Regions from separate parts of the Pseudoalteromonas sp. T1lg22 genome, predicted to be linked through region 4. Evidence: predicted binding sites of a transcription regulator. Region 4 holds the regulator's gene; each other region holds the start of a gene.
The links. Region 4 encodes sigma-54, which starts transcription at its own class of promoters, with help from an activator protein. Its sites were predicted from a motif close to GTTGGCACGNNNNTNGNNT; they were not measured.

Region 1 (2,207 bases), on a different contig from region 4:
TATTTCAATTCCATGTAAGGCAAGTCGCGTGTCTTTAAGGGCGCAATTCAAGGGGCGCGTGGCGGCATTGTTAGCGGCTGCTACGGGGGCTGGGCTCAAGGTGTTTGCGTCCAGGTCCAAAAGCGGCGCCATGGCTTTGGCCATATCCAGCTTGGTTAAGCGCTCCTGGGCACTGAGGTGATAGATCCCTTCTAGCTCAGAGCCCAAGGTGGTTATGGCGCCAGCCAAGGCATTGGCGATATCTGCGGTGTCGGTGGGAAAGCGCTGACATTCATTATCGAAGTGGGTGACGCCGTTTTGCAGTTGCTCGGCAATGACGGTTACCGCCGACTCACCGAGATAACCAACTTCACCGTAGAGCACGGGAATGCGAACAATGGCCGCGCTCGGGTAGTGCGCTTGCAATACGGCTTCGCTGCGCGCCTTGGATTGGCCGTAAAGATTTAACGGGTTTACCTCGGCGTCCTCAGCATAGGGCGGGTTGCGGCCATCGAAGACATAATCGGTGCTAATAAAAATCAGCTTACAAGTGAACTGCTCACAGCACTTGGCAATATGCTCGGTGACCGCGCAGTTAAATTGGATGCTCTGCTCGGGGTCATTATCGAACTTGTCCGGATTGCGCTCGGCGGCGCTGTGAATAAAAAAGTCCGGTTGATGCGTTGCGAACAGGGTGCTGATGGCCTCTTTATCAAACAGATCTACTTTGACAATGGGTGCCTGTGCGCGGGAAAAACCCAAGCCTGTTACCTGATGAGTGGGGGTTAGGTGCGTAAAAAGGGCACGGCCCAGCAGCCCGGTGGCACCGGAGACGATGATTTTAGCCATAACTTTGCTCTCTAACGGCAGGGGAAAGCGGCAGCCTAACTGTGGTGAAGGGTAAAGTCAAAGTGTCCATTATGGTCTAAAAATGCGTATGTTTACGTTGAAAGTTAACTAGTTAAGCTGACTCGCGGTTGGCGGCGCTCAAGCCTATTGTGTGTTGCTGCCGGCGTTTGAGGCTGGAAAAGCAGCCATGCTTATTCTCATTGCTTCATAGTAAACGGGCTGTGGCCTTGTGCCTTGCACAGCTTTGGCAAAAACCCCCTTTTAACGCACCAAGTTGGTGCGTTTTTTGTGCGCATCAAAAGTTATCTTACTGTTAATTAAAGAGAAAATATTTTGGCACAAAGATTGATTTTATCTGATGGAAGAATAATAAACCGAATTGCCTACGAGGGGGCCATATGAAAATGATCAGTGCCATCATCAAGCCATTTAAGCTCGATGAAGTGCGAGAAGCGTTAGCAGAGCTGGGAATAGAGGGAATGACGGTAGTGGATGTTAAGGGCTTTGGCCGCCAGCGCGGGCATACCGAACTCTACCGAGGTGCCGAGTACAGGGTGGACTTTATTCCCAAAATTAAAATCGAGATTGCCACGCGTAGCGACAATGTGGAGCGAGTAGTAGAGCTGATCACCCGGGTTGCCAACAGCGGCAAAATAGGCGACGGCAAGATATTTGTTTTCGATCTTGAGCAAATCGTGCGCATCCGAACGGGTGAGCTTGATGAAGAAGCGATTTAGGGGGCGCAGTCATGGAAAACACCATAGTTGAATTACAATTCTCATTGAACACCTTTTACTTTTTGATCTCCGGCGTGCTGGTTATGTGGATGGCGGCGGGCTTTGCCATGCTGGAAGCCGGCTTGGTGCGTTCGAAGAACACCACAGAGATCCTGACCAAGAACGTCGCCCTTTATGCCATTGCCTGTACCATGTTTTTGCTGGTTGGTTACAACATCATGTATGTGGGTAACAGCGAGGGCGGTTTTGTGCCCAGCTTTGGCTCCTTGATTGGCACTCAGGCCAGTGACGCCGATCATGCGCTGGAGTCTGATTTCTTCTTCCAAGTGGTTTTTGTGGCTACGGCCATGTCCATTGTCTCCGGTGCCGTAGCCGAGCGCATGAAACTCTGGGCTTTTTTGATCTTTTGTGTGGTCATGACCGGCCTGCTATATCCCATTGAGGGCTACTGGACCTGGGGCGGCGGTTTTCTGTCGGCCATGGGTTTTGTCGACTTTGCCGGTTCGGGCATAGTGCATGGCGCCGGTGCCGCTGCAGCCTTGGCTGGGGTCTTGCTGCTGGGGGCGCGTCGTGGCAAATATGGCAAGCATGGTGAAATCTATCCGATTCCCGGTTCTAACCTGCCGCTTGCGACCTTGGGTA
Region 2 (2,207 bases), on a different contig from region 4:
TACCGTCAGCACCGATAACAGTGACTTGCTGGTTCACTTTAACGGTACCGCGCTTGATACGACCAACACCGATTACGCCTACGTATGAGTTGTAATCAAGCTGAGAGATCTGCATCTGCAATGGACCTTCAGGATCAGCATCCGGCGCTTCAACTTCGTTAACGATCGCTTGGAACATAGGTTCCATGTTGTCTGAAGGCTCATCTAAATCTAATGTTGCCCAACCGTTGATAGCTGACGCGTAGATTACTTTGAAGTCTAGCTGTTCGTCAGTTGCACCCAGGTTATCGAATAGATCGAATACTTGGTCCATAACCCAATCAGGACGAGCACCTGGCTTGTCGATTTTGTTGATAACAACGATTGGCTTCAAACCCTGTGCGAACGCTTTCTGCGTAACGAAACGCGTTTGCGGCATAGGACCTTCTTGAGCATCTACAAGAAGAAGTACTGAATCAGCCATCGATAGAACGCGCTCTACTTCACCACCGAAGTCGGCGTGTCCTGGAGTATCTACGATGTTGATGTGGTAATCGTTCCAGTTGATTGCCGTATTTTTAGCTAAGATGGTAATTCCACGCTCTTTTTCAATGTCGTTAGAATCCATCACTCGCTCTTCGTTACCACCGCGAGTTTGCAGTGTGCCCGATTGCTCAAGCAATTTATCAACCAGAGTCGTTTTACCATGGTCAACGTGCGCGATGATCGCGATATTTCTTAACTTTTCGATGCTCATATATCTACTTAAGAGGCAAGCCTCATTGTTCCTAGAGGATCCACGCTCGGCAAACAACTACCTGCGTTGGGTTTAAAAGGGCGCGTATTATCCCTTATAACGTCACTAGATGAAAGTTTATCCAACATTATTTTTCTGTGACTGTGACCTAATTGTCATAACGCACCGTTAGTATGGATAAAAATCAACCACAGAAAAATCTTAGCAGGTATTTTTCAGCTAACCTATTGCACCTTGCACAAGGTAAGCGCTTTAATCTAAAGCAAGCCTTGAGTGAGCCGTAAACCATGGCTTAAAAAAGGGCAAAACAAATGCACCAAAGCAAGGCAAATGCGCACCAAAAGGGTGCGTAATAGCTTTATTGAAATAACAAGTTTAATTAAAACCCTTTACAAACATACAGTTAAATAGTTGGCACGATTTAAGCTTATGAGTGCACAATTGCAGTAACATGCAGCACACAAAATATTCCTAGTTGGAGGACACATGTCACATACGGTTTTAACTTTTATTAAAGAAAATGACGTTAAGTTCGTAGATTTACGCTTTACCGATACCAAGGGTAAAGAGCAGCACCTTTCTATCCCACATCACCAAGCAAACGAAGACTTCTTCGAAGAAGGTAAGATGTTCGATGGTTCTTCAATCGCTGGTTGGAAAGGCATTAATGAATCTGACATGGTACTTCTACCAGACGTAAACAGCGCCAAGCTTGACCCGTTTGCTGAAGAAACCACACTGATTGTACGTTGTGACGTAGTTGAACCTTCAACACTACAAGGTTATGAGCGTGATCCTCGCTCTGTTGCTAAGCGCGCCGAAGAGTACATGCGCTCTACTGGTATCGCCGACACAGTTCTATTCGGTCCAGAGCCTGAGTTCTTCCTATTTGACGATGTTAAGTACAAAACCGATATGTCTGGTTCTATGTACAAGATCGATGCCGAAGAAGCGTCTTGGAACTCAGACCGCGACTATGAAGGCGGTAACACTGGCCACCGTCCTGGCGTAAAAGGCGGTTACTTCCCGGTTGCGCCTGTTGATTCATCACAGGATTGGCGTAGTGCAACCTGCTTGGTACTAGAAGAGCTAGGCCATGTAGTAGAAGCACACCACCACGAAGTAGCCACTGCCGGTCAAAACGAGATTGCCACTCGCTTTAATACCATGGTTACCAAAGCCGATGAAATCCAAGAGATGAAGTATGTTATCCACAACATGGCTCACCTTTATGGTAAAACGGCTACCTTTATGCCTAAGCCTCTAGTTGGCGACAACGGCTCAGGTATGCACTGTCACCAATCACTAGCTAAAGATGGCAAGAACCTTTTCGCTGGTGACAAGTACGGCGGTCTTTCAGAAGACGCGCTTTACTACATCGGTGGTATCATCAAGCACGCTAAAGCGATCAATGCCTTCACCAACCCGGCAACTAACTCTTACAAGCGTCTAGTTCCTGGCTTCGAAGCAC
Region 3 (2,207 bases), on a different contig from region 4:
ACAGGTTGCGCACTAGCTGAGCCTTGATAATGGGTAAGGCAAAACACAGTGCCGCGGCGGGTAGAAAGGCGATATCCACGGCAATCACTAGGGCGCTGGGGACCCATGAACCGGGCAGGGCCATCAGTATTCGCGCACTTAACCAGAGTAACACCAGGGCTGCCAAGGGCTTGCCCTTAATGCTGGGCACTCCGGTCCAATTCTGCACCGCGGTCAATAAAAAGCCCGACATAATGGCCACGGCAAAGCCAAACAGCATTTCATGGGTATGCCAGAAATAGCCGCCGCCATAAGGTGAAAACGCTAGGTGACCCGTATAGGTAAGGCTCCAGGTGATTATGCTGAGCATGCCAAACAGGGCGCCAAGCCAAAATAGAGGTCGAAACGCTAAGCGCATAAAGGCCCAACCACGGGCCTTTTCATCGGGTTCTGCAATTTGTCCACTGGGTAGTAACACGGCCATGACATCCTCTCTTTGTTATCTCAAAATTTAGATGGTTCGCTTATCTGTAGTAACTGCTTGAGCTCTGAATCCGTGTTCGCATTCACCAAATCGGCCAGGGTGAAATTATCTAAATGGGCAAAAAAGCACTCCATGGCCTGCGCCAAAATCCCCTTAAGCTGGCAGGCGGGAGAGATCACGCAGTGATTATCTGCGCCAAAACACTCTACCAGGGTCGAGTCCTGCTCATGCAGGCGCACCAGTTCGCCTATATTGATTTGCGCCGGATCGCGGCTAAGGCGAATACCGCCATTTTTACCTCGGGTGGCAGTGAGGTAATCCTTATTACTCAGCACCTGCACCACCTTCATCAGGTGGTTTTTGGAGATCTGATACTTATCGGCCACCGCCTGTATGGTGAGTGTCTCGTCCTGATGCAAGGCTGCATAGATCAGGGTGCGCAGCGAATAATCGGTAAAGCGGGTGATATTCATTAACGAAAGACCTTAGCGTCAAAGCGCCTTTGATGATATTTAAACATGTATTTATTTTACATCTTTGCTTGTGATGTGTAAACTTTCTGAAGATTCATTTTGAATGCATGTTATTGAGGTTCCGTTGGAAGCTTATCTGAGTTGGCCCGTCGACCCTATACCCAGGGTTGCAGCTCTTTTATTCGCTAACCGAATTAACTTTGAAAACAAGACCTTATTCACAAGGGTTTAAGGAAGAAAGACGATGAGAGAATATAAAAAACTGTGGTGGACGCTGCTTGGGGTGCTCGCCGTTACTTTCGCCATTCTCGGCTATTTTGGTCGTGAGGTTTATCGTGTTGCGCCGCCTATTGCCGAGCAGTTTGTTAGTCAGGATGGTCAGGTTTACACCTCTAAGGATGCGATTTTAGATGGGCAAACGGCCTGGCAGTCGGTCGGGGGGATGCAACTCGGCTCAATTTGGGGGCATGGTGCCTATCAGGCGCCAGATTGGACCGCCGATTGGCTGCATCGTGAACTCGTCCAGTGGCTGGATATTGCTGCTCAAGAGGCACATGGAGTAAGCTTTGATGACCTGTCTGAAGAGCTACAACAGCCTTTACTCTGGGCACTTAAAAAAGAGTACAGGACCAATACCTATGATCAAAATACGGGTACGGTCACTCTGTCTTCCCGTCGCCTGGCTGCCATTGAGCAAACGGCGGCTTATTACCATGCGCTGTTCGGTAGCGACCCGTTATTACAGCAAACCCGTAAACATTATGCGATGAAAGAAAACACTTTGCCCAGTGCAGAGCGTCGCGAAAAACTCACCGAGTTCTTCTTTTGGACGGCTTGGGCTGCGGCCACAGAGCGCCCCGATGGTTCGTCTACTTATACCAATAACTGGCCTCATGAGCCGCTGATCGATAATGAACCCACTGCGGAAAACTTGGTGTGGTCGATTGTTAGCGTTATCTTGCTGATCGCCGGTGTTGGAGCGCTCGTTTGGGCCTGGTCCTTCCTGCATAAAGATGAAGAAGCACCGACTCCGCCTAAGCAAGACCCCATAGCATCATTTTCCCTAACAGCATCGCAAAAAGCTTTGGGTAAGTATCTATTTCTGGTGGTGTCCTTATTTACTTTCCAGGTCTTACTGGGTGGCTTTACGGCACACTACACGGTCGAAGGGCAGGGCTTTTATGGCATTGAAACATCACAATGGTTCCCATACAGCCTAGTGCGTACATGGCATATTCAAGCAGCACTGTTTTGGATAGCCACCGGGTTTT
Region 4 (2,207 bases):
GGCGTCAAAATTGATGGCTTCACGGTTGGTGACGATAATGGCCAGGGTATTCTCTATGCCTTCAAGGCGACCGTGTTGGAATGGCAACCCCTTTCCCTATGCCAGTGCTGCCAAGCTTTTCACGAGCCAGAAGGGAATCCAGTATGGCTTGCTCACTGAGGTGGGGGATATGTTGGTGTGCTACCTGAGAGAGGTATTCCAACATTCTTTTTTTGCTATTAAAAAGGACCGCAGCCTTGCTGCAGTCCTTGGAAAAAAGTAAATCTAAGCTCATTTTAATGACGAGACAATTTCTCTTTATGTTTGATTACCTGGCGGTCTAATTTGTCAATTAAGCCATCGATCGCCGCGTACATATCCTGATGCTCTGCGGTGGCAAACAGTTCGCCGCCGTTTACATGAAGTGTTGCTTCTGCTTTTTGTGTGAGTTTCTCGATATCAAGAATAACATGCACATTATTAATGTGGTCAAAGTGACGCTCTAATTTGGCAAATTTACTATTTACATAGTTGCGAAGAGAGTCTGTGATTTCTACATGACGACCGGTAAGATTTAATTGCATAAGCATTTTCCTTCTTGTCTAACGTCTATATCAAGCTTTTACGTTGATTTGACGGTGGTATGGCCAACGATTCACGATATTTTGCAATCGTTCGTCGAGCCACTTTGATTCCTTGCTCTGCTAGTATGTCGGTAATCTTGCTATCGCTTAACGGTTTTACAGGATTTTCCGCGGCTACTAGCTTTTTGATCAATGCTCTAATCGCTGTGGATGAGCATTCACCTCCATTCTCGGTATTCACATGGCTGGAGAAAAAGTACTTTAACTCAAAGATCCCACGTGGCGTGTGCATGTATTTTTGTGTGGTAACACGAGAGATTGTTGACTCGTGCATTTCCACCATTTCTGCAACGTCGTTAAGGACCATTGGCTTCATTGCTTCTTCGCCATGTTCAAAGAATGCCTGTTGTTGCTGAACAATGCAATTAGTTACTTTAAGTAAGGTGTCATTGCGTTGCTCCAGGCTCTTTATAAACCATTTTGCCTCTTGCAAGTGAGAGCGAATAAATTGGCTGTCACTTTGTGATTTGCAGTTGCGACCCAGGGATGCGTAGTGATCGTTGACACGTATCTTCGGCATGCTGTCGGGGTTTAATTCCACCTTCCAGCGACCCTTGACCTTCTTCACCGATACATCCGGGATCACATACTCCGACTCTTCGCGCACTATGGTCGCTGCGGGCTTGGGATTCAGGCTGTGTATCAGTGTCATCACCTCTTTCAACTGGGCTTCTTTAAGCTTAGTCTTTTTCATTAAGGTGCGGTAGTCACGGTTACCAAGCAAATCAATATAATTACAAACTACCTCTTTCGTCTCGTTAAGCCAAGGGGTTTGAGGCGAAAATTGCTTGAGCTGGATCAACAAGCACTCTTGTAGTGAGCGGGCGCCAATACCAATGGGATCAAACATTTGAACTCGCTTAAGCACGGCCTCTATTTCGTCGAGTTCAATCTCTTCTTCCAGCTCATCATGGTTGATGCTTTCGAGCAAGTCCTCGGTGCTAACGGTAAGTAAGCCGTTGTCGTCGATGGCTTCGATAATCGCGGTGGCAATGGCTTCATCTATGGCGCTAAACGGGGTGAGGCGTAATTGCCACATAAGGTAATCGTGCAGGGTTTCTGTGGTTTCGCCTTGGTAAATAGACTCGTCATCGGGCATGGGCCCAGATGCAACCGGGGCGGCACTGATGTACTCGTCCCAGGATACATCCATAGGCAGCTCATCGCTGATCGAGTCATTGTTAAGGGCGTCGCCGCTTTCAACTTCGTCCTGATTGCTTGTGCTGTTATTGCTTTGAATGTCGCTATCGCTGTCGGCCGCCGAATTTTTATCGCGTGGCAGGTCACTATCGCCGTAATGCTCTTCTTCGATTTCGAGCAAGGGGTTGGCATCAAGCGCTTCTTGAATTTCTTGTTGGAGATCCAAAGTACTGAGCTGCAACAGGCGGATAGCCTGCTGCAATTGTGGGGTCATTGTTAATTGCTGGCCTAGACGCAGCTGTAATGATTGCCTCATGTACTCTAACAATCCTTTTGTGATTAAAGTCTAAACTGCTCACCTAAATACACATCGCGTACTGTTTGATCTGCTAATACCTGTTGGGGAGTTCCAGATGCGATTAGCTCGCCATGGGAGACGATATA

Region 1: C2M24_RS02605 (P-II family nitrogen regulator) is a predicted target of sigma-54. The motif match lies at 1,161-1,179, and genes of this name have one in related genera.
Region 2: glnA (glutamate--ammonia ligase) is a predicted target of sigma-54. The motif match lies at 1,147-1,165, and genes of this name have one in related genera.
Region 3: C2M24_RS04885 (nitric-oxide reductase large subunit) is a predicted target of sigma-54. The motif match lies at 1,077-1,095, and genes of this name have one in related genera.

The regions. Positions count from the first base shown of each region.
Region 1 covers NZ_PQBY01000006.1:82,869-85,075, reverse strand. The annotation lists gene C2M24_RS02610 (dTDP-4-dehydrorhamnose reductase family protein) at 1-828, opposite strand, end outside; gene C2M24_RS02605 (P-II family nitrogen regulator) at 1,227-1,565, shown strand; gene C2M24_RS02600 (ammonium transporter) at 1,577-2,207, shown strand, end outside.
Region 2 covers NZ_PQBY01000006.1:579,559-581,765, forward strand. The annotation lists gene typA (translational GTPase TypA) at 1-736, opposite strand, end outside; gene glnA (glutamate--ammonia ligase) at 1,223-2,207, shown strand, end outside.
Region 3 covers NZ_PQBY01000006.1:574,546-576,752, reverse strand. The annotation lists gene C2M24_RS04895 (NnrS family protein) at 1-463, opposite strand, end outside; gene C2M24_RS04890 (Rrf2 family transcriptional regulator) at 484-936, opposite strand; gene C2M24_RS04885 (nitric-oxide reductase large subunit) at 1,181-2,207, shown strand, end outside.
Region 4 covers NZ_PQBY01000016.1:279,874-282,080, reverse strand. The annotation lists partial or broken gene ptsN (PTS IIA-like nitrogen regulatory protein PtsN) at 1-274, opposite strand, end outside; gene hpf (ribosome hibernation promoting factor) at 276-563, opposite strand; gene C2M24_RS10960 (RNA polymerase factor sigma-54) at 589-2,037, opposite strand; gene lptB (LPS export ABC transporter ATP-binding protein) at 2,103-2,207, opposite strand, start outside.